DNA from 3 places in the Ruegeria sp. CDSA079 genome. Region 2 is predicted to be linked to each of the others. Evidence: riboswitches for the same ligand, from Rfam matches in the RefSeq annotation. Region 2 holds a riboswitch; each other region holds the start of a gene.
What was found. Region 2 has a riboswitch for cobalamin ahead of AC2FJZ_RS01800 (DUF1636 family protein). Riboswitches for the same ligand answer to the same signal wherever they lie in the genome.
Positions count from the first base shown of each region.

Region 1: linked by a shared signal. The riboswitch ahead of AC2FJZ_RS14620 (hypothetical protein) and the one ahead of AC2FJZ_RS01800 (DUF1636 family protein) in region 2 are both predicted to bind cobalamin.
Region 3: linked by a shared signal. The riboswitch ahead of AC2FJZ_RS13535 (energy-coupling factor ABC transporter permease) and the one ahead of AC2FJZ_RS01800 (DUF1636 family protein) in region 2 are both predicted to bind cobalamin.

Region 1 covers NZ_JBXWQF010000013.1:55,872-63,013, forward strand. The annotation lists gene AC2FJZ_RS14605 (TauD/TfdA dioxygenase family protein) at 1-141, opposite strand, end outside; gene AC2FJZ_RS14610 (DNA polymerase III subunit gamma/tau) at 229-1,992, opposite strand; gene AC2FJZ_RS14615 (protein-tyrosine phosphatase family protein) at 2,165-2,665, shown strand; gene AC2FJZ_RS14620 (hypothetical protein) at 2,668-3,075, opposite strand; cobalamin riboswitch at 3,167-3,388, opposite strand; gene AC2FJZ_RS14625 (alpha/beta hydrolase family protein) at 3,520-4,377, shown strand; gene rsgA (ribosome small subunit-dependent GTPase A) at 4,414-5,442, opposite strand; RNA gene ffs (signal recognition particle sRNA small type) at 5,601-5,699, opposite strand; gene AC2FJZ_RS14640 (bifunctional 2',3'-cyclic-nucleotide 2'-phosphodiesterase/3'-nucleotidase) at 5,739-7,142, opposite strand, start outside.
Region 2 covers NZ_JBXWQF010000001.1:364,956-372,097, forward strand. The annotation lists gene cobN (cobaltochelatase subunit CobN) at 1-2,044, opposite strand, end outside; gene cobW (cobalamin biosynthesis protein CobW) at 2,048-3,103, opposite strand; gene AC2FJZ_RS01800 (DUF1636 family protein) at 3,105-3,488, opposite strand; cobalamin riboswitch at 3,574-3,790, opposite strand; gene AC2FJZ_RS01805 (NAD(P)-dependent oxidoreductase) at 3,937-4,893, shown strand; gene AC2FJZ_RS01810 (FGGY-family carbohydrate kinase) at 5,339-6,733, opposite strand; gene rhaM (L-rhamnose mutarotase) at 6,730-7,044, opposite strand; gene AC2FJZ_RS01820 (ABC transporter permease) at 7,046-7,142, opposite strand, start outside.
Region 3 covers NZ_JBXWQF010000011.1:123,427-130,568, forward strand. The annotation lists gene regB (sensor histidine kinase RegB) at 1-524, opposite strand, end outside; gene AC2FJZ_RS13525 (SCO family protein) at 616-1,242, shown strand; gene AC2FJZ_RS13530 (ActR/PrrA/RegA family redox response regulator transcription factor) at 1,324-1,878, shown strand; cobalamin riboswitch at 2,049-2,190, shown strand; gene AC2FJZ_RS13535 (energy-coupling factor ABC transporter permease) at 2,243-2,923, shown strand; gene AC2FJZ_RS13540 (HD domain-containing protein) at 3,079-3,672, opposite strand; gene AC2FJZ_RS13545 (hypothetical protein) at 3,879-4,193, shown strand; gene ahcY (adenosylhomocysteinase) at 4,298-5,686, shown strand; gene AC2FJZ_RS13555 (extensin-like domain-containing protein) at 5,700-6,449, shown strand; gene AC2FJZ_RS13560 (DUF2853 family protein) at 6,590-6,931, shown strand.

The DNA of each region.
Region 1 (7,142 bases), on a different contig from region 2:
CGATTGCGCAGGAAACAAGAGCGCAGAATGGGTTTCGAACGCTTGCCGAATTTCCGGAAAATAACGCTGTTTGGTGACGTCGCGCAGATCCAGGTCGTGAACGACCAATCCGAAACGTGGGTGCAGTGGTGACGTTCGCATGCAATCCCTCCCTAACATCATGGAAGGGTGTAATCGTTTGAAGTGTCAATCTGCTTCGTTTGCGACACGGGATCGAGCGCTTTTGGGTCAGTCTTCCTCGAACGGGTCCCATTCATCTTCGACTTCGGGAAGCGCTTCGGTTTCGACTTGGGCAGCGCGTTGCTCTGGCGTCTCGATTTTTGTGATCTTTGCCTTGGGAAATTGAGCAAGCACAGCCTGAACCAGAGGGTGTTGTTCGGCTTCGGCTTTCAGGGCTAGCTCGGCCTCGTCCCGTATTTCCGCAATTGTCGGTGCATCCCCGTTCGAGACTATCGACACAGCCCACCGGTTTCCGGTCCAGCGTTGCAGGGCAGAACCCAACCGGGGCGCAAGGTCGGCCGGTGCCTGCGCGGCAGGGGTGAATTCGATCCGACCGGGTTGATAAGACACCAGCCGCACGCCGTTTTCCACTTCGACCAGAAGCTTCACGTCGCGGTTGGCACGGATCAGTTCGACCACATGCTCAAAGGTCGGATACCGGGCCAGGGCCGTCTGGACATCCTGTGCCAATGCGGCAACGGGCGCGCCGATTGGGCCGCGTGGGGGCGCTGCGTATGCAGGTGCCGCGGCCGCGCTGGCCTGTAAAGGCACTGCGCCCTGCCGAGACACCGAAGCGCCGCCACCAGGTCCACCAGCCGGAGGTGGCGGGGCATCCTGCAACCGTTTGATTAATTCTTCAGGGCTGGGCAGATCGGCCACATGGGTCAGGCGGATAACGGCCATCTCAGCGGCCATCATGGCATTGGGCGCGGCAGAGACTTCTTCTAGCGCCTTCAGCAGCATCTGCCACATTCGGGTCAGGACACGCATCGGCAGGGCCTCTGCCATGTGCTGGCCACGGCTCCGTTCATCCGGCGAAACAGTCGGGTCTTCGGCGGCGTCGGGCGTGATCTTTACGACGGACACCCAATGCGTGATTTCGGCCAGATCGCGCAAGACGGCCAACGGGTCTGCGCCTTCTGCGTATTGTCCGCTCAGTTCCGTCAGCGCGCCAGCGGCATCGCCACGCAGGATCATGTCCATCAGGTCCAGAACGCGGCCACGGTCCGCAAGTCCCAGCATTGCGCGGACCTGTTCGGCCGTGGTTTCACCCGCCCCATGCGAAATTGCCTGATCCAGCAGCGAGGTTGCATCCCTTGCCGATCCTTCTGCTGCGCGGGTGATCAGCGCCAGAGCATCTTCGGCGATCTGAGCGTTTTCGGCAGCCGCGATCTTTTGCAGAAGGCCGATCATGTCCTCTGGTTCGATCCGGCGCAAATCAAAGCGCTGACAGCGGGACAGAACCGTGACAGGCACTTTGCGGATTTCGGTGGTTGCGAAGATGAATTTCACATGTTCAGGCGGTTCCTCAAGCGTCTTGAGCAGCGCGTTGAAGGCGCTGGTCGAGAGCATGTGAACCTCGTCGATAATGTAGATTTTGTAACGTGCGCTGGCGGCGCGATAGCGGACACTGTCGATGATCTCGCGGATGTCGTTCACACCGGTTCGGCTGGCGGCGTCCATCTCCATCACATCGACATGGCGGCCTTCCATGATCGCCACGCAATGTTCGCATTGGCCGCAAGGTTCGGTCGTTGGGCTGCCAGCGCCGTCGGGACCGATGCAGTTCATACCCTTGGCGATGATCCGCGCGGTGGTGGTTTTACCGGTGCCGCGAATGCCGGTCATGATGAAAGCCTGCGCAATCCGGTCCGCTTCGAATGCGTTTTTCAGGGTGCGCACCATGGCATCCTGGCCCACCAGATCGGCAAAGGTTTCCGGGCGATATTTGCGGGCGAGAACCTGATAGGCGGGGCTGGGAGTGTCGGTCATGTTTTCTCGGTCGGATTCGGGGCTTCGGCACAGCGTAGTGGCCGCTGTCGTTTACGTCCACAGCATGGCGCGATGATTTTTGATTTAGAAACCGGCCGGTTTCGCACTAAGCTGTTCCAACAGATTTAAAGACTCATATTTGTAACGAGTTCTGGGTGGAGGACACAGGTTCATGTCGCAGCTGGTTATCTATGCTTTGCAAGTCGCAGGGGGAACGCTTGCCCTGACGTCGATGCCCGGACGCGGTGGTGATTACGGGGGTGATCTTGAAACGATTGCGGCATGGAAGCCGGGGCTTGTTGTTTCAATGACAACGGATGTCGAGCTGCTTCAGCATGGGGCGCAGGATTTCGGCAGCGATATCCAAAGCCGCGCGAGCCGATGGGTGCATCTGCCGATCGAAGACTTTGGTGCACCTACTGCAGCAGTTGAAGAGGCATGGCCCGGCGTCAGCGCCGCCGCCCGGCACGCCCTGGCTGGAGGAGGCCGGGTGCTGGTGCATTGTCGGGGCGGCTGCGGCAGGTCGGGGATGGTTGTCCTGAGGCTGATGGTCGAATGCGGCGAGCGGGCAGACAAGGCCCTTGAGCGTTTGCGGGTGTTGCGTCCCTGTGCAGTGGAAACAGATGCCCAACTGGCCTGGGCGGCACGGGAATTTCAGACTCAGGTCGTGTAGTCTTAGGCCGAAAGATGTTCAGGCGCGTGCACGGGTTTGCGGGGCCGCAGCGTTATAACCTCGATCATCGCGCAGGGTGGGTCTGCAATGAGGCCGGATGGCAAGGTGGTGAACGTATTCCCAAAGATCAGATCGGCGTACGCGTTCAGGTCCTCGGGCTGAACTTCAGACTGTGTGCCGCAAAAGATGCGAATTCTGTCTGATTGAGCTCGAATGGTTGCGTGGCACCCTTCCGCGCAATGCGCCAATTCACTGCCGCCATCAAACTCGAATTCGTCGCCTGTGGCCGCTGTGGCCTGAGTCATAGCCTCGGAAACCGAGCGCGCAAGTCGCGCCAAGGCGGGGCAGGTTTTGCCTGTCCGCTGACATACCGTTGCGCTGTATTCATGTGTCTTTGTCTTCCAGATCATCCTGCGCCCTCCGCGCGTGTTGGACAGGAAGATCGGGTCAGGTGGGACGGCAAAGTGCAGTCAGGACCTGCCCGGACACCCCGCCCGAGTTTCGGTTTCAATTCCGATGGCAGGTCTCCTGACTTGCGGGTCTTGGCTTTGCCGACCTTCCCAGCCCTGGGGGCCAGTGGTGTTTTGGCATCGCTCACCGCTTACAGTTGCGGGGGCAGTCGCGGATTTGGTTTGCACCCGAATGACCAGGCTGAACCGCACCGTGTTCCCTTTTCATCCCGACCCCTTGTGGGGGACAGGAACCATCACACAACCGCTAGCGTCTGACCCGGTGCCGAGTCAAGCTGATCTTTTCGCCCGACGTTTGGTCATGCTGGATGGGTGGAAAGTTCCCGCGTAGAGTCTTCACCATTGAAGGTAAGCAAGTAAATTTTCAGCGCAGGGTCAGGGATCATGTTGGACACAGAGCAGGCGGTTTTGACCGAAGATTTCCTCTTTCCGTCCGGGTCGACGACCCTATCAGCGCGGCTGTACCGACTGATCACAGAACCCGAGACCGTGGTTGTTCTGAACAGCGCAACAGGCGTGCCGCGCGACTATTATCGCCACTTCGCACGTTGGCTGGCTGCAGAGCGAGGCATGGCGTGCCTGACATATGACTACCGGGATTTTGGGCATTCTCTGACCGGCCGTATGAAGGATGCACGTGCGACAATGGCGGATTGGGCTTTGATCGACATGCCAGCGGCGCGGGCGGAAATGCGCAGGCGCTATCCTGATGCGCAGCAGTGGACCATTGGTCATTCGATAGGTGCGATGCTGGGGCCGGTTCAGCCGGATATTGATCTGATCGATCGAATGATTTCCGTGTGTTCGGGGCTAGTGACCCTGAGTGATCACCCGTGGCCTTATCGAGGATTGGCCGGTGTGTTCTGGTATGGGCACGCGCCATTGCTGGTAAAAGCGCTGGGCTATCTGCCGGGAAAGGCAATCGGGTTTGGCGCGGACTTGCCGGCCTCGGTCTACTGGCAATGGCGCAAATGGTGCACGGCACCTTTGAGTTATGTGCCTGAAATCGGACAATACCTTCCGGAGACGCGTTGGGACGGCTCTCGTACACCCGTGGACTTGTTCACTTTCGAAGACGACCAGATGGTCCCGCCAGAAGCGGTCTGGCGGCTTGCCGACCTTTATGGCACCGAGGCTAAGCGGCACCTGCTTAGGTCTGATGATTTCGGATTGCCGGAGATTGGCCATATCGGAGCATTTGCCCGGCGCAATGCGGCAGTATGGCCGCGCCTGATCGCTTGACCAGGCGCGGCACACGAATTGACGTACACCTTCCAGCTATCGCCCTTTGCGCAGTTTTTGTTCCTGCATGACACCCCGCACCATCTTACCAAACGCTTTGTCCCGCGCCCGGGATTGGGCGACAGTTTCCGAGTTGCGCTGATCTTCGCGCCGAAGTTTTCGCCAACGATCCAAGCGGGCAGGATCAAGCACGCCTTGGTTGATTGCCTGCTGTACCGCGCAGCCTGGCTCGGAGTCGTGCTGACAATCTGAAAAGCGGCAGTTCAGGCCAAGTTCGGTGAGGTCTGAAAAAACTTCGTCGATACCGTCCTGAGCGTCCAGCAAGCGCAAAGCGCGCATTCCAGGCGTGTCGATCAGCCAGCCGCCGTTGCGCATCCGATGTAATGCGCGTGCCGTAGTTGTGTGCCGACCGCGAGCGTCGTCCTCTCGAATACCTGACGTGGCAAGATCTTGATCGGTCAAGGCGTTGGACAGTGTCGTCTTGCCAACACCTGACGACCCAACCAGCGCGCCCGTCTGGCCTTTAGGACACCAGGACAGAACCGTTTCAATTTCCGCTGGGTCCAGTGCGTTGATTGCCAGAACTGTCAGATACGGGTCCAGGGCCTGCACCTGTCCTGAGAAACGCTTGGGGTCATTAGATTTGTCAGCCTTTGTCAGGACAATGACTGGGTAACATCCTGCTTGATGCGCAAGCGCCAGATAACGCTCTAGCCGGGGCGGGTTGAAATCTGCGTTGCACGAACTGACGATGAACAGCACATCGACATTGGCTGCGATCAGTTGCGTTGCAGCACCTGTACCTGCAGCTCGTCGTTGCAGTAGGCTGCGCCGGTCGAGCAGATGGTGAACGCGTTTGTCGTTGTCAGTGAGAACCCAGTCTCCGACGGCATAGCTACCGGTCGATTGATCAGGGGTCAGCAGTGGAAATTCGCCCTCTGGGTTCAGCCCGATTAGGCGGTCCCGATGAACAGAAGCGATGCGAAAAGGCGTGCACGAAGGATGAGCCGCGTGTTGCGCGGCAAAATGAGAGGACCATCCCAGGTCCGAAAGAGAAGAATGCATTGGTCTGCCTGTTGTCAGAAACAGCAATCCCAACGGATGGCGATCGCGCATCCCCGGGTCATGTGTTCAGGCAGTCGGCTGGTATTGTGAGATCAGAACCGTACTGCCCGAAGGGTTTTTGTTACAATCATAAAGCCCTCCTGCGGCTAACGTTCATGAAGTGAGAGGTTGGACATCGACCCAAGCGGGGCTCGTTGTGGCTGCTTCCTTCCGGACCTGACCAGGTTGGCGAGGCGCTCGCCCGCGCCAACCTCTCGACTCTGGATATAGGGAAGGCAGAGGAAAAAGACAACCCGTCAGAACGTCAGATGGATACGCTCGAATCCTGTGTCATCGGGGCTGAGCACCTTGGGATCGAACTTGAGCAATTCATCAATGTGTTTAAGGGCACCCGGCCCTGTTCGAAGTACGGTTTTTGTGCCCGCTTGGGCTGCCAATGTAAACGGATAGGGGTGCCGCGTTATTGGATCGGGAGGAAGGCGATCAGACAGATAATCCCGCACCAGGTCCTTGATATCGAGAGGCGGCAGATTGATATGCCGGGCTGCGGATGCCGCAGGAAAATGCCCCCCTCCGCTGGTGCGATAATTGTTGCAAGCCAGTACAAGCCTTTGTGTGGGAGGAACGGATTGGCCACCAATTTGCAGATCACGAACCCGCCTGTTGTCTGGGTCGATCACCCGTCCTTCGACGTCGAAACGTGCAGGTTGCGACAGATCGATTTGATAGGTCAGTCCAAAGATGACGTCGAAATTATATCCGGCCCGCTCGGGGTTGATCAGATCCGTTTCGAAATCGGGCGCAAGCTGGTTGAACACGCTTGCCGACATTTCAAGCCAATCCAGCAATTCTGCACCATTGATCTGGATCGCCCGCAACTCATTGCTATACGGATACAGGTCAGCAACATGGCGCAGGCATATTTGTCCCGCCGGTACATTTGTATAATGTCGGGGGCCAGCGCGTCCGCCGCTTTTGGCCGGTGCAACGGCTGACAGAAGCGGTAACTCTTCCAACGCGGAACCGTGCAAGAAAGGGCGCACTGCAGAGGCCTGAGCAGCGGCAGCCAGAGCCAGCCCGCGATCTGGCAGGCAGAAGCTGAAATAGCTATGCATGGCGTCTGGCACTTGCGCGACAGGTTTGGCTACTGCGTCACGGGTCTGACGATGGGCATCGGCGAGCAGGCGCACCATGTCCTGATCTTCGTCAACTGCCGCGCCGGCCACAAGAAACGGGCGCAGTTCTGCGCGACACTCTGCAATGCTGAACCCGGCATCCGGCCGCGGAGCGACAACTAGGTCTATTACGCCAAGGTAAGACCCGGCAGAACCGGCCATGACAACCGGTGTCCCGTGCACCAACCCTTTTGTTTGATTGAGATACGAGGTGTTGGCATTGGCGCGACTTGGAAGGGTCAGATGCGTGTGCCCGGCAACAATGGCGTCGATTCCGTCGATGGCGGCCAAAGGGATGACGGCATTCTCCATACCTTCTGCAGCCTCTGATTGGCCCAGTCCGGAATGGGCAAGCATCACGATCAGATCACACCCTTTGGCGCGCAAAAGCTCTGTCAGCTCGCGGGCGGTGGTTAGGATGTCTTCGGCTATGACCGTTCCGTTCAGGTGATGCTCTTCCCAGCACGTTGTCTGCGGCGGAAGAACGGAAATCAGGCCGATACGAAGGGGTATGTTTAGGTCGCC
Region 2 (7,142 bases):
GCACCCTGCCAAAGATATGCAACCCGTCTCCGAACTGACTTTCCTTGATGTCACAGACAAAACGGTCGATCCGGGTGATCGCCTCGGCGGTGCAGGTGGCCTGATCAAGGCCAAGATCGCTTTCCAGCCCGATGGCTTGCGCTTCGTCCCGGATATCTTCTTGCAAACGGTCCCGGCGTTTGGGGTCAAGCCCGTCTGCATTCGAGAATTCATCCAGCAGCGATTCCAGCCGCACCATCCGGTCCGGTGTACCGCTTTCCTTCATCGGCGGCGGGATATGGCCCAGCGTGACGGCCCCAATTCGGCGCTTGGCCTGCGCAGCTTCGCCGGGGTCATTTACGATGAAGGGGTAGATTACCGGCAGGTCGCGGATCAGCGCCTCGGGCCAGCAGTCGGCGGATAAGGCAACCGATTTTCCGGGCAACCATTCCAGCGTTCCGTGGGCACCGATATGGATCAGCGCATCTGCGCCCAGACCTTTGCGCAGCCACAAGTAAAACGCGACATAGCTGTGGCGCGGCGTGCGTGACAGGTCGTGGTAGTCGTCATCGCGGAGTTCGGGCGTTCCGCGTTCTGGTTGCAGCGCGACCAGAGCTTTGCCCCGGCGCAGGGCTGTGAAGTGAAACGCGCCATCATCGAAGGCGGGATCGTCTTCGCAATTGCCCCAAACCGTTTGAAGGTCGGTTTGCAATTGTTCCGGCAGTTTGGCCAAAGCGTCCAAATACCCTTCCAGCGGCCAGGAAATCCGGGCGTCTGGCAACGTCTCGGAAATTGGTTCCGCTGGTGCGGTTTCATAGCCTTCGCTCTGAAGATCGAACAGCATTGCCTCGGCAGAGGCCAGTGCGTCCAGGCCCACGGCATGGGCCATCTGCCAGTCTTTGCCGGGATAGGTCGACAGCACCAGCGCAGGGATCTGATCCGCCTTCGGTTTGTCGCTCAGACTCAGCCAGCCTGACACCCGGTCGATGATGGCTTCGATCCGTTCCGCCTCGGCCCGGTGGGCGAAGCGGGAATATTCCAGATGTGGGTCGCGTTTGCCTGGTTCCTTGAACGAGGCGATGCCCGCCGAAATTCGTCCGTCTACCTCGGGCAATACAACATGCATTGCCAGGTCAGCGGGCGAGAGGCCTCGTTCCGCCTCAGCCCAGGCTTTGCGGCGCGAGGTGGCCAGAGCGATCTGAAATACCGGCACGTTGGCGGCGTCCAGCGGGGAAGTGCCCGACGCACCTTTGCCGGAAAAAGACGTGGCGTTGATGATCGCAGCGGGGGTCAACGTCCCAAGAGTCTCGCGCAACCAATCGGCTGCTGCAGGTGCCTTGAGGGACGGCGCGTACAGGCCCACTGCCGCGAACCCGCGCGCGCGCAAGCTGCGGATCAGAGCTGCGACAGGGGCGGTGTCGGCCGACGTCAGATAGGCGCGATAAAACGTGACGACGATACGTTTCGCGTCCCCTTCGAACGCAGTGTCCGCTGGAATCACGCCGCGATCCGGGCACCATGCCCCGCATTCGGGCAGGGTCTTCGCGCCCATCACCGGCCCGGCATAAAGCCCGGCTGCCAAGGCCATCTGTGCCAATGCGGCTTGCGCCGCGACCTCACCACCAGTGTCGCACAGATGGGCCAGACGGCGCAGGGTTGAAACGGGCAGGGTGGAATAGTCATCCAGCCGCGTATCCTCGCGCCCATCCGCTGGCAGCACGGCTAGCGCGATGCCTTTGGCCTGCGCCAGTGCCAGAACCTGCTGCAAGCCGTACGACCAGTAAGGCACGCCGCCAATCAAGCGGATCAGAATACCCTTGGCGCAGTCCAGCGTCTGCTCGACATAGGTGTCGACGGACAGTGGGTGCTTGAGCGCCGTCAGGTTGGCCAGTCGAAGCGTCGGCATCCGCCCCTCGGACCCGCCACCGCGATGCCATCCCGCCGCGAAAGCGCCGAGGTCACTGTCCGAGAAGGACAAGACAACCAGATCCGCCGGGCTTTGGCCCAGATCGGTTGGGGTCTCGGTTTCCTCGAGCCCATGGCTTTCGCGGAAGACGACGTGCATGGGTTACTCGGCGGCCTCGGTGACGCCCGCGAGGATCTCGCGGATTTCAGCCTCTTTGATGTCGTCATGCTCGGCAATGACCACCAGACGCGAGCGGCGCTCTTCACCCGGTTCCCACGGACGGTCATACTGGTGACGAACGCGCGCACCGACGGCTTGAACGAGAAGGCGCATGGGTTTGCCTTGGACGGCAGCGTAACCCTTGACGCGCAAGATGTTCAACTCGGTCGCCAAGCGTTCGATATTGGTGACCAGCGCGGCCGGGTCGGTCTGTTCTGGCAGTTCGACGATGATGCTTTCAAAATCGTCGTGTTCGTGATCATGGTGACCGTCGTGATGCGACGGGCGGGCATCCATGTCATCCTCGGCAGCGGATTCCAGACCCAGCACGACGCGGACATCCACAACGCCTTCGGCAACCTCAACCACGGGCAGGGGGCGCGGCGCTTCGGCGGCGATGACTTCTTTGGCCTTGGCCACGCCCTCGGGGCCCGCCAGATCGGGTTTCGTCAGCAGGATGATGTCGGCGCAGGAAATCTGATCCTCGAACACTTCGGACAGTGGCGTTTCGTGGTCGATCGAGTCGTCGGCCATGCGCTGAGCATCCACGGCTTCGACATTCGGCGCAAACCGACCGGCGGCGACGGCTTCGGCATCGGCCAGAGCGATCACGCCATCCACGGTGATTTTCGAGCGAATATCGGGCCAGTCGAAGGCTTTGAGCAACGGTTTGGGCAGAGCGAGGCCCGAGGTTTCGATCAGGATATGCTCAGGGCGCGGCTCCAGCGCCATCAGAGCTTCGATGGTTGGGATGAAATCGTCGGCCACGGTGCAGCAGATGCAGCCGTTTGCCAGTTCCATGATGTTTTCCGCCGGACAGTCCGGGATGGCACAGGATTTCAGGATGTCGCCATCGACACCCACATCGCCGAACTCGTTGACGACCACGGCCAGACGCTTGCCCTGTGGGTTCTGCATCAGGTGTTTGACCAGCGTCGTCTTGCCCGAGCCCAGAAATCCGGTGATCACGGTGACGGGCAGTTTTTCAAGGTTCGACATGTCAGGCTCCAATCGGGGGAATGCGCGAGGCGCAGTTTTTGCGGAAATGTTCGGGGCGCTCGCGCCATTTGACCAAGCCGTCTTGGGTGGCCAGATACTTTGTGACGCCGTCGATGATGACATCGACATGATCAACCTCATTCAGGTTCTCATAAACAAAGGTCCAGCGATCCGGGCCACCGCGCAGCACTATGGAACAGCCCTGATCACAATTCGAAAGGCACTCGACAGGTTTCAGGGTAATGCCGTCGGGCAATTCGGCCTGTTCCAAGGCCTGGTGCAGCAATGTGCCGGGGCGCTGCGCATCATCCTCAACAGCCTGACCGCGGCGGCAGGTCGTACAGACCAGCAGCTCGACCGGTGCGGTCTCAGTCGTATCTCTCATCCCCCCAAATCCTCTTCGCGGGGGACGGGGTTTCAAGCGGGCCACGTGTTGCAACATGGACCCGACACCGGAACACCCCGCCCGGTTTCAACTTCGGGTGCTGGCAGGTCTCCCGGCTTGCGGATGTCAGAGGCCCGGTTCGTCAGGGTCCTCTGTCGGATGTCCCGCCTTCCCGGCCTTGGCCAGTGGCATTGGGCACCCTCTCCGGTCACGGTCGCGGGGGCGGCTGCGTTTGGCGGACAACCCGTTGACGCATTCCCTTTTCATCTGCTGTTGCAGACACCAACGAAAGGGACATGCGGCACCGCTGACCCGCTTGTCAAGCGCGTTACGCGTAACATCTGGGGAAGGGTGCGAAAAGCGACCTGCGGTTGTCGTTGGGCGGCATGAATGGTCGCATAAATCCGTGATCGCATGACGGGCACATGCCAACAGGGAGAGGCGACATATGAAAGTTGGATTTATCGGGTTGGGAAATGTCGGCGGCAAGCTGTCAGGATCCTTGCTGCGAAATGGTATTGATCTGACGGTGCATGATCTGAACGCGGATCTGGTGACCGAGTTTGTCGCCCAAGGCGCAAAGGCAGCAGAGGGTCCGGCTCAGTTGATGCGGGACTGTGATGCGGTCATCACCTGCCTGCCGTCGCCTGCAGCCTCGGACGCCGTGATGCAGGAGATGCTGCCCGAGGTTGGCCCCGGCAAGATCTGGATGGAGATGTCGACCACCGACGAAGCCGAGGTCAAGCGTCTTGGCGCTGAGGTAATCGAACGCGGTGGCGCGGCGGTGGATTGCCCGGTTTCAGGCGGATGTCATCGGGCAGCCACTGGCAATATCTCGATCTTCGCGGGATGTGACCGCGAAACATTCGAACGGATTCTACCGTTTCTGACCACCATGGGGCGGCGTGTTTTGCATACCGGTGAACTGGGCTCTGCCTCGGTTCTGAAGGTGCTGACCAACTATCTGGCCACAGCCAATCTGATCACCTGTGCCGAAGCACTGGTGACTGCCAAGGCAGCAGGTATGGATCTGGGCACGACCTACGAGGCCATCAAAATCTCTTCCGGCACGTCCTTTGTGCATGAAACCGAAAGCCAGGTCATCCTGAATGGATCCCGCGATATTTCGTTCACAATGGATTTGGTGAAAAAGGATATAGGTCTGTTTCAGGAGGTCGCGGACCGCGCCGGTGTGCCGCTTGAGATGAACCCGGTCATGATCAAGATCTTCGAGGACGCCATCGCAAGGTATGGCGAACGCGAGTTGTCGCCAAACATCATCAAACGATTGGAAGAGGCCACCGGCCTGGACATCCGCGCGCCGGGATTTCCACCCGAAATGCTGGATGATGAGCCTGAAGAACCTGGGTATGAGGTCGTCCCGCAAAACCGGATCGGGCACTGAACGCCGGTTGTTATTGGTGGCAAAGGGCCGCCCGGTCTTGCGATTGTTCAAGACCGAGTATCCTTTGCCATCCCCAGAGCGACATTGACCTGTGCGTGCCCCACGATACTGGCGGTTTTTGTCCGTTTGACTCTCACTCAGGTTTTTCTTGGAGAGGGCTACGTTGCCCTCAAGATAATGCAAATCCGCATCCAGCCATGGCCCCCTCAGAGGTATCTCTGCAGCGCAAATCGGAAACTGCAAACTGGCTTGTGAATGTCGGGATTGGGGCTTGTCGCTGCCGAATGCAACCGCAGTAGCCAGTTCACATCGCAATGACCGGTTAGTGCTCTTTCAGCCAGTCAGGGCGCACCGCAGAGAACAGCGGCATCGAGCCCATTCCGTTCAGTTTCACGCTGGTCCCCAATGTCTGCTATCGGAGTTCCGTGCAGGTTTTTAGGGTATCCTATGGGCGTGGTTCCAGGCCTGCTTTTGCGGCTCTGTGCCAACTGTTCGCGTAACGTTGGTAGCTCACGTCGGTCTTGTGAAAATAGGTTTCGACGTCGAAGGCCGCGCGCTCGGGGAGTGCGCCTGTTGCCAAGAGGGCGGCTCCCTGGCTCGTTCCTGTTGCGGTGACGGTCGCGTCGACCCTGCAGTTTGTCGCCGCGGCGAGCATACTGGCGAAGCCTTTGTTCCTGGCAAATGGACCTTCGACGATAATAGGGCCCTTGTGTCCGGTCAGCGACAGGCATTCCGCGGTCATCAATCCGAGGTAAAAACTCACCGCCGCCGCGCGTTCCTGGGTTCCGGGCAAAGGCTCTGACCCCATCCAGCTGTGTTTTTGCCCCTGAAACGGTCCGCTGTCCGGGACCATTGCGGGCAAGAGCATGGGGCCGTCTTTCGCGACCAGGTCAAGGAATTGCTCTGCACATTGAGTGGTTTGACCGTTCATCGCTAACTCGAACTCGCGTCCCCCCATGAAACGGGCGGAGGGTACCGGGGCACCCAGTGCGTTGACGTTAAGAAGCGTGTCGCGCGAAGGTTCCAGAGTTACTTCTTCGCCGCCGATGGTCATGGCAATGACCCATGTCCCGGTCGAAACGACGGAAAACGGCCCGGTTCGGGTCAGTACATGAGGCAAAAGCGATGCGTTTGAATCGTGGATGCCGCAGTGCACCAGCGTGTCAAAGCGCAGGCCGGTTTGCGATGCGACCTGCGGCAACACGGGTCCGAGAACCTCCGCAGATTTGCGTGCGGGCGCCATTTTTTCAGATATGCCCAACCGTTCGACCAACGAAGAATAGTGCGCCTTGGACGGTTTCCACAGATCCGTGTGACAACCAAGGGACGACACGTCGCTGGCCGGCACTCCTGTCAGGCGATGTCCCCAGTACTGCGGATAGGTAACAATGGCGGCGGTGCGTTCGCGAAGCGCGGGGTCCTGCTCAAATTGCCAATGCAACTGCGCACCCAGATTCAGACCCATCGGCAACCTTGGCGATCCGGTTTCCTCAAAGGCCGGGCGGATGGCGTCGTACGCCGCGGCCAGATCATCAGGGCCTGTGTGTTCATAGTCGAGGATCGGGGCAGCAAGCGCGCCGTCTGGCGCGATCAGGGCACAAGACGCCCCGTGGGTCGTGATGGAAATGGCATCTACGCCGTGCGCCTTCTGAAACTGCTCCAACCCGTCCAGAAGGAAGTGCCAGATCGCCTCAACATCGAAGTGCGGATAGGGTGGAGCGGCGAGAACGATGTTAGGCCGGGTCAGCACCTCCACTTCGGACATGTCAGTCGCATCGACCAGCGCAAGCTTGGAGTTGGTCTTGCCGATGTCGATGACGGCGACGTGCCGGGGGGTCATGGCATGTGGAAGACGGGCGTCAGCGGCACCGCCACGGGTTCGTTGTCGGGCTTGGTTTCCATGATGTCCGCCATATGCGCCCACCATCGCTGCATGATCTCGTTGCGGGGCAAGGCATCCATTTTGTGGTCGTCGGTGCGCCAAAGGACGCCAAAAAGAATGTTCGTTTCTTCGTCCAGATGGATCGAATAGTCAGACACGCCCGCGTCTTTCAGCAGCGTGGCAAGCTCTGGCCAAATCTCATCGTGGCGCTTTTTGTATTCATCCCTGCAGCCCGGGGTGAGCTTCATCTTGAAGGCGTATTTTTCCATGTCAGCCCCTCCACATCGACCAGAGCCGGGGCAGCGCGATGACCGTGATCAGCAACGCCCCGATAACAATCGACATCACGATACCGGGCACGTTCAGC
Region 3 (7,142 bases), on a different contig from region 2:
ATAGCGATGACGATTGCGGCCCAATTGCCGAACAGCAGAATATCCGGAATATCCAGAACCAGCCCCAGATTGGTGCGCAGTGGCAGGTGAAACTCGGCCAGCAGCGTGGTCAGAACAATCGCCACAGCCCCAACGATCAGGGTCGACCGGGTGCTCATGACATTGGCAGAAATTGTAACTGGCCCCAACAGAAGCAGCGCAAACGGATTGTTCAAGCCCCCCGTCAGATACAGCAGTATCGACAGCTGCAGCAGATCAAACAGGACCATCAGGAAATTTTCAAACTCGGTCAGGCGCTTGTTCTGCGGGAACAACAAAATGGCCGTAAAATTGCTCATGACCGAAATGCCGATGGCCAGATAGCACAGGCCCAGATGCAGCTGCACGTCATAATATTGCTGGGCAACGGTGATGGCAGTGAACTGGCCGATGATGGCCACCCATCGCAACAGGATCAGGGTGCGCAGGCGAATCCAGCTGCTCCGTTCCTGGCCGCGCCAAAAAGTCTGATTGGATTCTGCCATTGGTTCTTTATGTCCTGTTGCAAAGGCTGATCATCTTGATAGGTGTCCCGGCCGAAGCGATCAACAACCCCCTTGCGACCGGAAAACTGAAATGACCCGTCTATACGCAATTCTTGCAGCTGTTGTACTGGTAATTGGCCTTGGGGCCATGTGGCTTCTGACGCGTGGTGGCGGCTCTGGCGATCAGTTCGCGCAGTGCCGGTCCAGCCAGATCGCCGGAGGAACCGCAACAATCGGCGGACCCTTTGAGCTGGTCAATGGCAAGGGTGAGACGGTCACTGACGCAGACGTGATCACTGAACCGACGCTGGTTTATTTCGGTTATACGTTCTGCCCCGATGTCTGCCCTTTCGACATGTCGCGCAACGCCGAGGCCGTCGATATTCTGGCTGAACGCGGGCAATCGGTGACGCCGCTGTTCATCTCAATTGATCCGGATCGCGACACGCCCGAAGTGATGGCCGACTATGCATTCAACCTCGGCGGCAAAACCATCGCGCTGACCGGCTCACCCGAGCAGGTGAAAGCAGCCAGCAAAGCCTACAAGACCTATTACAAGGCCCATGACAAAAGCGACGAGTTTTATTTGGTCGATCATTCCACCTTCACCTATCTGGTTACGCCCGAGCACGGTTTTCTTGAGTTTTTCAAGCGCGATGACACGGCCGAGCAGATGGCGGACAAGGTTGGGTGCTTTCTTGATCAGGCCGCATCGTGACAAGGTTGTTTGACCTTTGTTCCTGCGCTGCTATTACTCATACCCAAGCCAAAGGCATGAAATAACGGAAAGACCTAACATATGGCAGACAGTTCTCAGCTTGATATCGGCCCTGACAAGTCCCTGCTTTTGGTAGATGATGACGAGCCGTTTCTGAGACGTCTGGCCAAGGCGATGGAAAAGCGCGGATTCGAAGTTGAAACCGCCGGTTCCGTTGCCGCAGGCCGCGCCATTTCTACCGCCCGCCCGCCCGCTTACGCGGTTGTGGATTTGCGGCTGGAAGACGGCAACGGGTTGGATGTTGTCGAAGTGCTGCGGGAAAAGCGCCCCGACAGCCGGGTTGTTGTTCTGACCGGATATGGCGCGATTGCCACTGCCGTAGCGGCCGTCAAGATCGGTGCAACCGATTATCTGTCCAAACCCGCCGATGCCACCGACATCACCAATGCGCTGCTGGCCAAGGGCGACGAACTGCCGCCACCGCCGGAAAACCCCATGAGTGCGGATCGCGTGCGCTGGGAGCATATTCAGCGGGTCTACGAACTGTGTGACCGGAACGTGTCGGAGACCGCACGCCGGCTGAACATGCATCGCCGGACTTTGCAGCGTATTTTGGCGAAGCGAAGCCCGCGGTGACGAGTGGCGAATTGGTTTCAATCTGAACCAAGATTCTGCTCTGAGGTCACGGATTAAGTCTGCTTTGCGGGGCAAAGCGGATTTTCATATTCACCAACCTAATTTCCGCTTCATCTGCCGCTGGCAAATGCCTAAGCGCCGCAATCAAGCCTTGCTCCGAACCTTAGCTTGTGTAGTGTAGCGACGATGGTGACCTTCGAGAGGAGGTCTTAATTGGGAACCGGGTAAAAGCCCGGACTGCCCCCGCAACTGTAAGTAGTCATAGTTTTCAAGGCTACGAGTCAGGATACCAACCATCTTTACGCAACCGCCGGAATTCTCTGGCCCTTTTTCTGCGTCGGGTGGACGCGAAAGGAACTCTACTATGCATATCGAACCTGGCGTCGTTGACGGCGCGAAAATGGCCCTCGCCTATGGGACGGCTGCTGCCGCTGCGGGCTATTCCTTGAAAGTGATCAATGATGATCTCCAAACCCACTCCGCCGTCTCATTTGGCGTTCGGTCTGTCATTGCCGCTTTTGGGGTGTTCATCTTCTTTGAAATCTTGCCACACTTCGCTGTTGGAATCTCCGAAGTGCACATAATCCTTGGTACGACACTGTTTTTGCTGCTTGGTTCCGGGCCTGCGGCCCTCGGTCTTGCAGGCGGTTTGGCGATCCAGGGTTTTCTTTTCGCCCCAACTGATTTGCCAATGTATTTTGTGAACATCTCCACTCTGCTGTTCCCGCTCTTTGCAGTGGACGCGCTGGCAAAGAAAGTTATTCCATCGACGACTGCATATGTCGATCTGCGGTACTTGGACGTACTAAAGATGTCAGCGGTCTATCAGGGTGGTGTTGTGGCTTGGGTGGCTTTCTGGGCGATTTACGGTCAAGGCTTCGGCAGCGAGAACCTTACGGCTGTAACCAGCTTTGGCGTGGCGTATCTGCTAGTCATTCTGATCGAACCGTTGGCCGATCTGGCAGCTCTGGCGGGTGCGAAAAGCTTGCGTGATCTGACCGACAAAGGCGTGTTCACCAACCGTTTGCATAACGCAGCCACTTAGGCGTGAAATTGACGATCTGTGGTGCTCTTCGTGCCACAGATCACCCTAGACGGTATTGATGAAATCACCTCGCAACATCGTCAACACAGTCAATCGTTACCCCGCATCATCTCGGTAGCTTGGGTGCAATCCGGACATTGGTTGAAATTGGTTTTCTATAGAAAAGCTATCAACGCCGCATGTCGTTCCATATACGCCTCTCGCACCTTGACCGGCGTACGCAGCGTAATCCTCAACCCCTCCATCACCGCCTTATCCGGGCGACCGAAGAACTTGGTCGCCTCTGGCTCAGAGAATCCCGCGATTTGGGTGGCCTCCATCCAGGCGCTGATCTTGTCGGCTTTCTTGATCTGTCGTTTGATCGTCTTCGGCACTTCAGCAGGCAACCCGAAGCGGATATGGATCGCCGCCGCCAACCGGTCATCCAGAGCGCCATAGTCCGGGCCTACAGCGGATTTGACGGGTGAGATCATATCGCCGATCACATATTCCGGTGCGTCATGTAACAGGGCTGCCAATCGCCATTTAGCGGGGGCTTTGGGGGCGATGCGGCCAAAAATCTCTTCAACCAGCAGAGAATGTTCGGCTACGGAATAGGCGAATTCACCGTTTGTCTGCCCGTTCCAGCGGGCCACAAAGGCCAGCCCATGCGCGATATCTTCGATCTCGATATCGACCGGGGTTGGGTCCAACAGGTCCAGCCTGCGGCCTGACAGCATCCTCTGCCATGCTCGGGGTTGTGTTGCCATTTTGCCATGCCTTGTGAAGTCGAACACATTAAAATCGTAATTTTATGGTATGATCTACCTGTCAGGATCACTTGCTGCCAACGTTTTCTTGAGCATTCGTGCTTTGAAACAACATCATCCGATCCCGACATAAAAACCGAGGGGGGCACATGCTTCTCCCGGTGTGCTCCTCTCACAAGCGAAACGCGAAATGAAAGGAGTTTGTCATGTTCAAACGTTTGTTCGCCCTTGCATTGACCTTTGGTATGGCTGCTACAGCCCCGCCCGCCTTTGCCAAGAATTGCGCAGAGCGCGACGATATTATCGCCAAATTGCAGGAAAACTACGCCGAGGAATTGGCCTTTGGCGGTCTGCAAAAAACGCGCGGCGCGCATTCGGTGATGGAGGTCTGGACCTCAAAAGAAACCGGAAGTTATACCGTACTGGTCACCAATGCGAACGGCATTAGTTGTATTGTTGCCGTCGGCACAGATTTTTTCGAAGCGATACCAAAAGTAAAAATTGAAGGCACCCCAAGCTGACAGCGGCCTATACCCTTCGATCTGAAGTCATCGACATTGCCACCTGCCCCAAGGAATGCTAGTGGCAGCCGGGACTGAGTTTAACCGGAAAAATGGAGCGCCTGATGGCCGGGGACTATATCGTTAAGGACATTTCACTGGCCGGGTTCGGTCGCAAGGAATTGGATATTGCTGAAACCGAAATGCCGGGCCTGATGTCCCTGCGTGCGGAATACGGCGAAAGCAAGCCTTTGTCTGGTGCACGCATCGTTGGATCGCTGCACATGACAATCCAGACAGCTGTTCTGATCGAAACGCTGGTTGCGCTGGGCGCGGATGTGCGCTGGGCATCGTGCAACATCTTCTCGACCCAGGACCACGCGGCGGCAGCAATTGCCGAGGCTGGCATTCCTGTCTTCGCCATCAAAGGCCAGACGCTGGAAGAGCATTGGGATTATCTGGACAAATCCTTCCTGTTCGCAGACGGGCCAAACATGATCCTGGATGATGGCGGCGACGCGACGCTGTACATCCTGCTGGGTGCCCGCGCGGAAGCGGGCGAAGACATTATCCCTGTACCCGGGTCGGAAGAAGAAGAGGTGATCAAAAAGCAGATCGCCAAGCGTATGGCCGCGTCTCCGGGCTGGTTCACCAAGATGCGTGACCAGATTCAGGGCGTGTCCGAGGAAACAACTACTGGCGTGAACCGCCTGTATCAGCTGGTTAAGGACGGTCAACTGCCCTTCCCGGCGATCAACGTGAACGACAGCGTCACCAAGTCGAAATTCGACAACAAATACGGCTGTAAGGAATCGCTGGTCGATGGTATCCGCCGCGCCACCGACACCATGATGGCCGGTAAGGTTGCCGTGGTTTGCGGTTACGGCGATGTGGGCAAAGGTTCGGCCGCTTCGCTGCGCGGCGCGGGTGCCCGTGTGAAAGTCACCGAAGTTGATCCGATCTGCGCGCTGCAAGCCGCGATGGACGGTTTTGAAGTGACCCTGCTGGAAGACGAAGTCGCCAACGCGGATATCTTCATCACTACGACCGGCAACAAGGACGTGATCCGCATCGAGCACATGCGTGCGATGAAGGACATGGCCATCGTCGGCAACATTGGTCACTTTGACAATGAAATCCAGGTCGCCAGCCTGAAAAACCACAAATGGACCAACATCAAGGAACAGGTGGACATGATCGAACTGCCCTCGGGCAACCGCATCATCCTGCTGTCCGAAGGCCGTCTGCTGAACCTCGGCAACGCCACCGGGCACCCCTCGTTCGTGATGTCGGCTTCGTTCACCAACCAGGTTCTGGCGCAAATCGAGCTGTTCACCAAGGGTGATCAGTACGAAAACGACGTCTATATCCTGCCCAAGCATCTGGATGAAAAAGTGGCCCGACTGCATCTGGATCGCATCGGTGTAAAGCTGACCCAGATGGATGCGGATCAGGCCGCTTATATCGGTGTGAAGCCGGAAGGTCCGTACAAGCCGGAACATTACCGCTACTAAGCGCTGTAATACGATGACGCAGACCTCTGGACGCCGCCGATTTCTGTATTCGGCGGCGTCTTTCATTTTCAGGCTGGCGGTCGTGGCGATCCTGCTGGGCGGAGGAGGATGGTGGCTGTTGGCACATCCCAAGACGCCAGTGCCTATTCATTGGAATCCGTTGCGCGATCTGGAAATCAGCGCACCGGTGACGCCGGTCACAAAGTGGCAGTTGAAGCGCGCACTGGCGGATGAGGGGCAGTGCCGGGCTGCCTTGGCAGAGGCCGGTGTTCTTTTCTCGGCGATGGAGGATCTGATCGTCGATCAGAACTGCGGCGTCAGCGGGCGGGGTTTGCTGTCGCAGCTGGTCACGGCGCGGTTGCAGCCTGTTGAAACAAGCTGCGCCACCACCTTGCGTCTGGCCATGTGGGAAAACCACGTGGTGCAACCCGCCGCGCGGGATCATCTTGGGGCTGAAATTGCCCGAATACGCCACATTGGCAGTTACAATTGCCGTCGCATGCGCACTGCGCAAGGCGAAAACAGTGGGTGGAGCAGCCACGCCCGCGCAGACTCGATTGATATCGTTGGGCTGGATACCACTGACGGTCGGACGCTTACCTTGCTGGTTGACTGGCAGGGCAACGACCCAGAGGCCGCGTTTCTGCGACAGATCTGGTATGGTGCCTGCGATTGGTTTCGTGTGGTTCTTGGCCCTGATTTCAACCGTTTGCACGCCGATCACTTCCACCTGCAAGGCCCCGGTTGGGGGTATTGCCGATAGACACATCCGCCCGTTTCTGCCTGGTTCTGACTAGGGGGGAGGAATTGCAGTTTTTTTTCCTTTTGGAAAACACTCGGGCGCGGCTAGTCTTCCGGCCATCGGTGAAAAGGACCGGATTAACGCATTAAGGAGATTGGGACATGGGCAAGCGCGACGAGTTGATCGCCAAATACGCAGAAGACCTGAAGGACAAGTGTGGGATGGACCCCGATGTGGACCTGTTGACCAAGGTCACGATCGGTTGCGGTCCGGCGATCTATGACGCAGATGCGGCAACTGTTGCAGCCAGCCAGGAGTCCGAACTGGAAACCGTCAAGAACAACTTCCTGATCAAGAAGCTGGGCCTTGTCGATGGTCCGGAACTGATGGAGGGGATCAACAAAGCCATGGAAACCTATGGCATGTCCGAACGTAACAAATACCGGGCTGTGGTCTATTACATGCTGACCAAGCACTTCGGTAAAGAAGCCGTCTACGGTTAATTGTTTGGTGAATTGATGCAGCGCCCGTCGATCCAACGGCGGGCGCTTCGTATTTGAATTGCAATTTAAGCACTTGATGTTTGAATCACCGACTGCGGTCAGGCTAAGTTCAAACTGTGACCAGGACGGTCAGAACCAGACATTTCCATACGCGTGTGGTGAGTAGGGAGCACGCGGGGGTAGGGAAGGTTCTGCATCGTCAGAGCCTTCC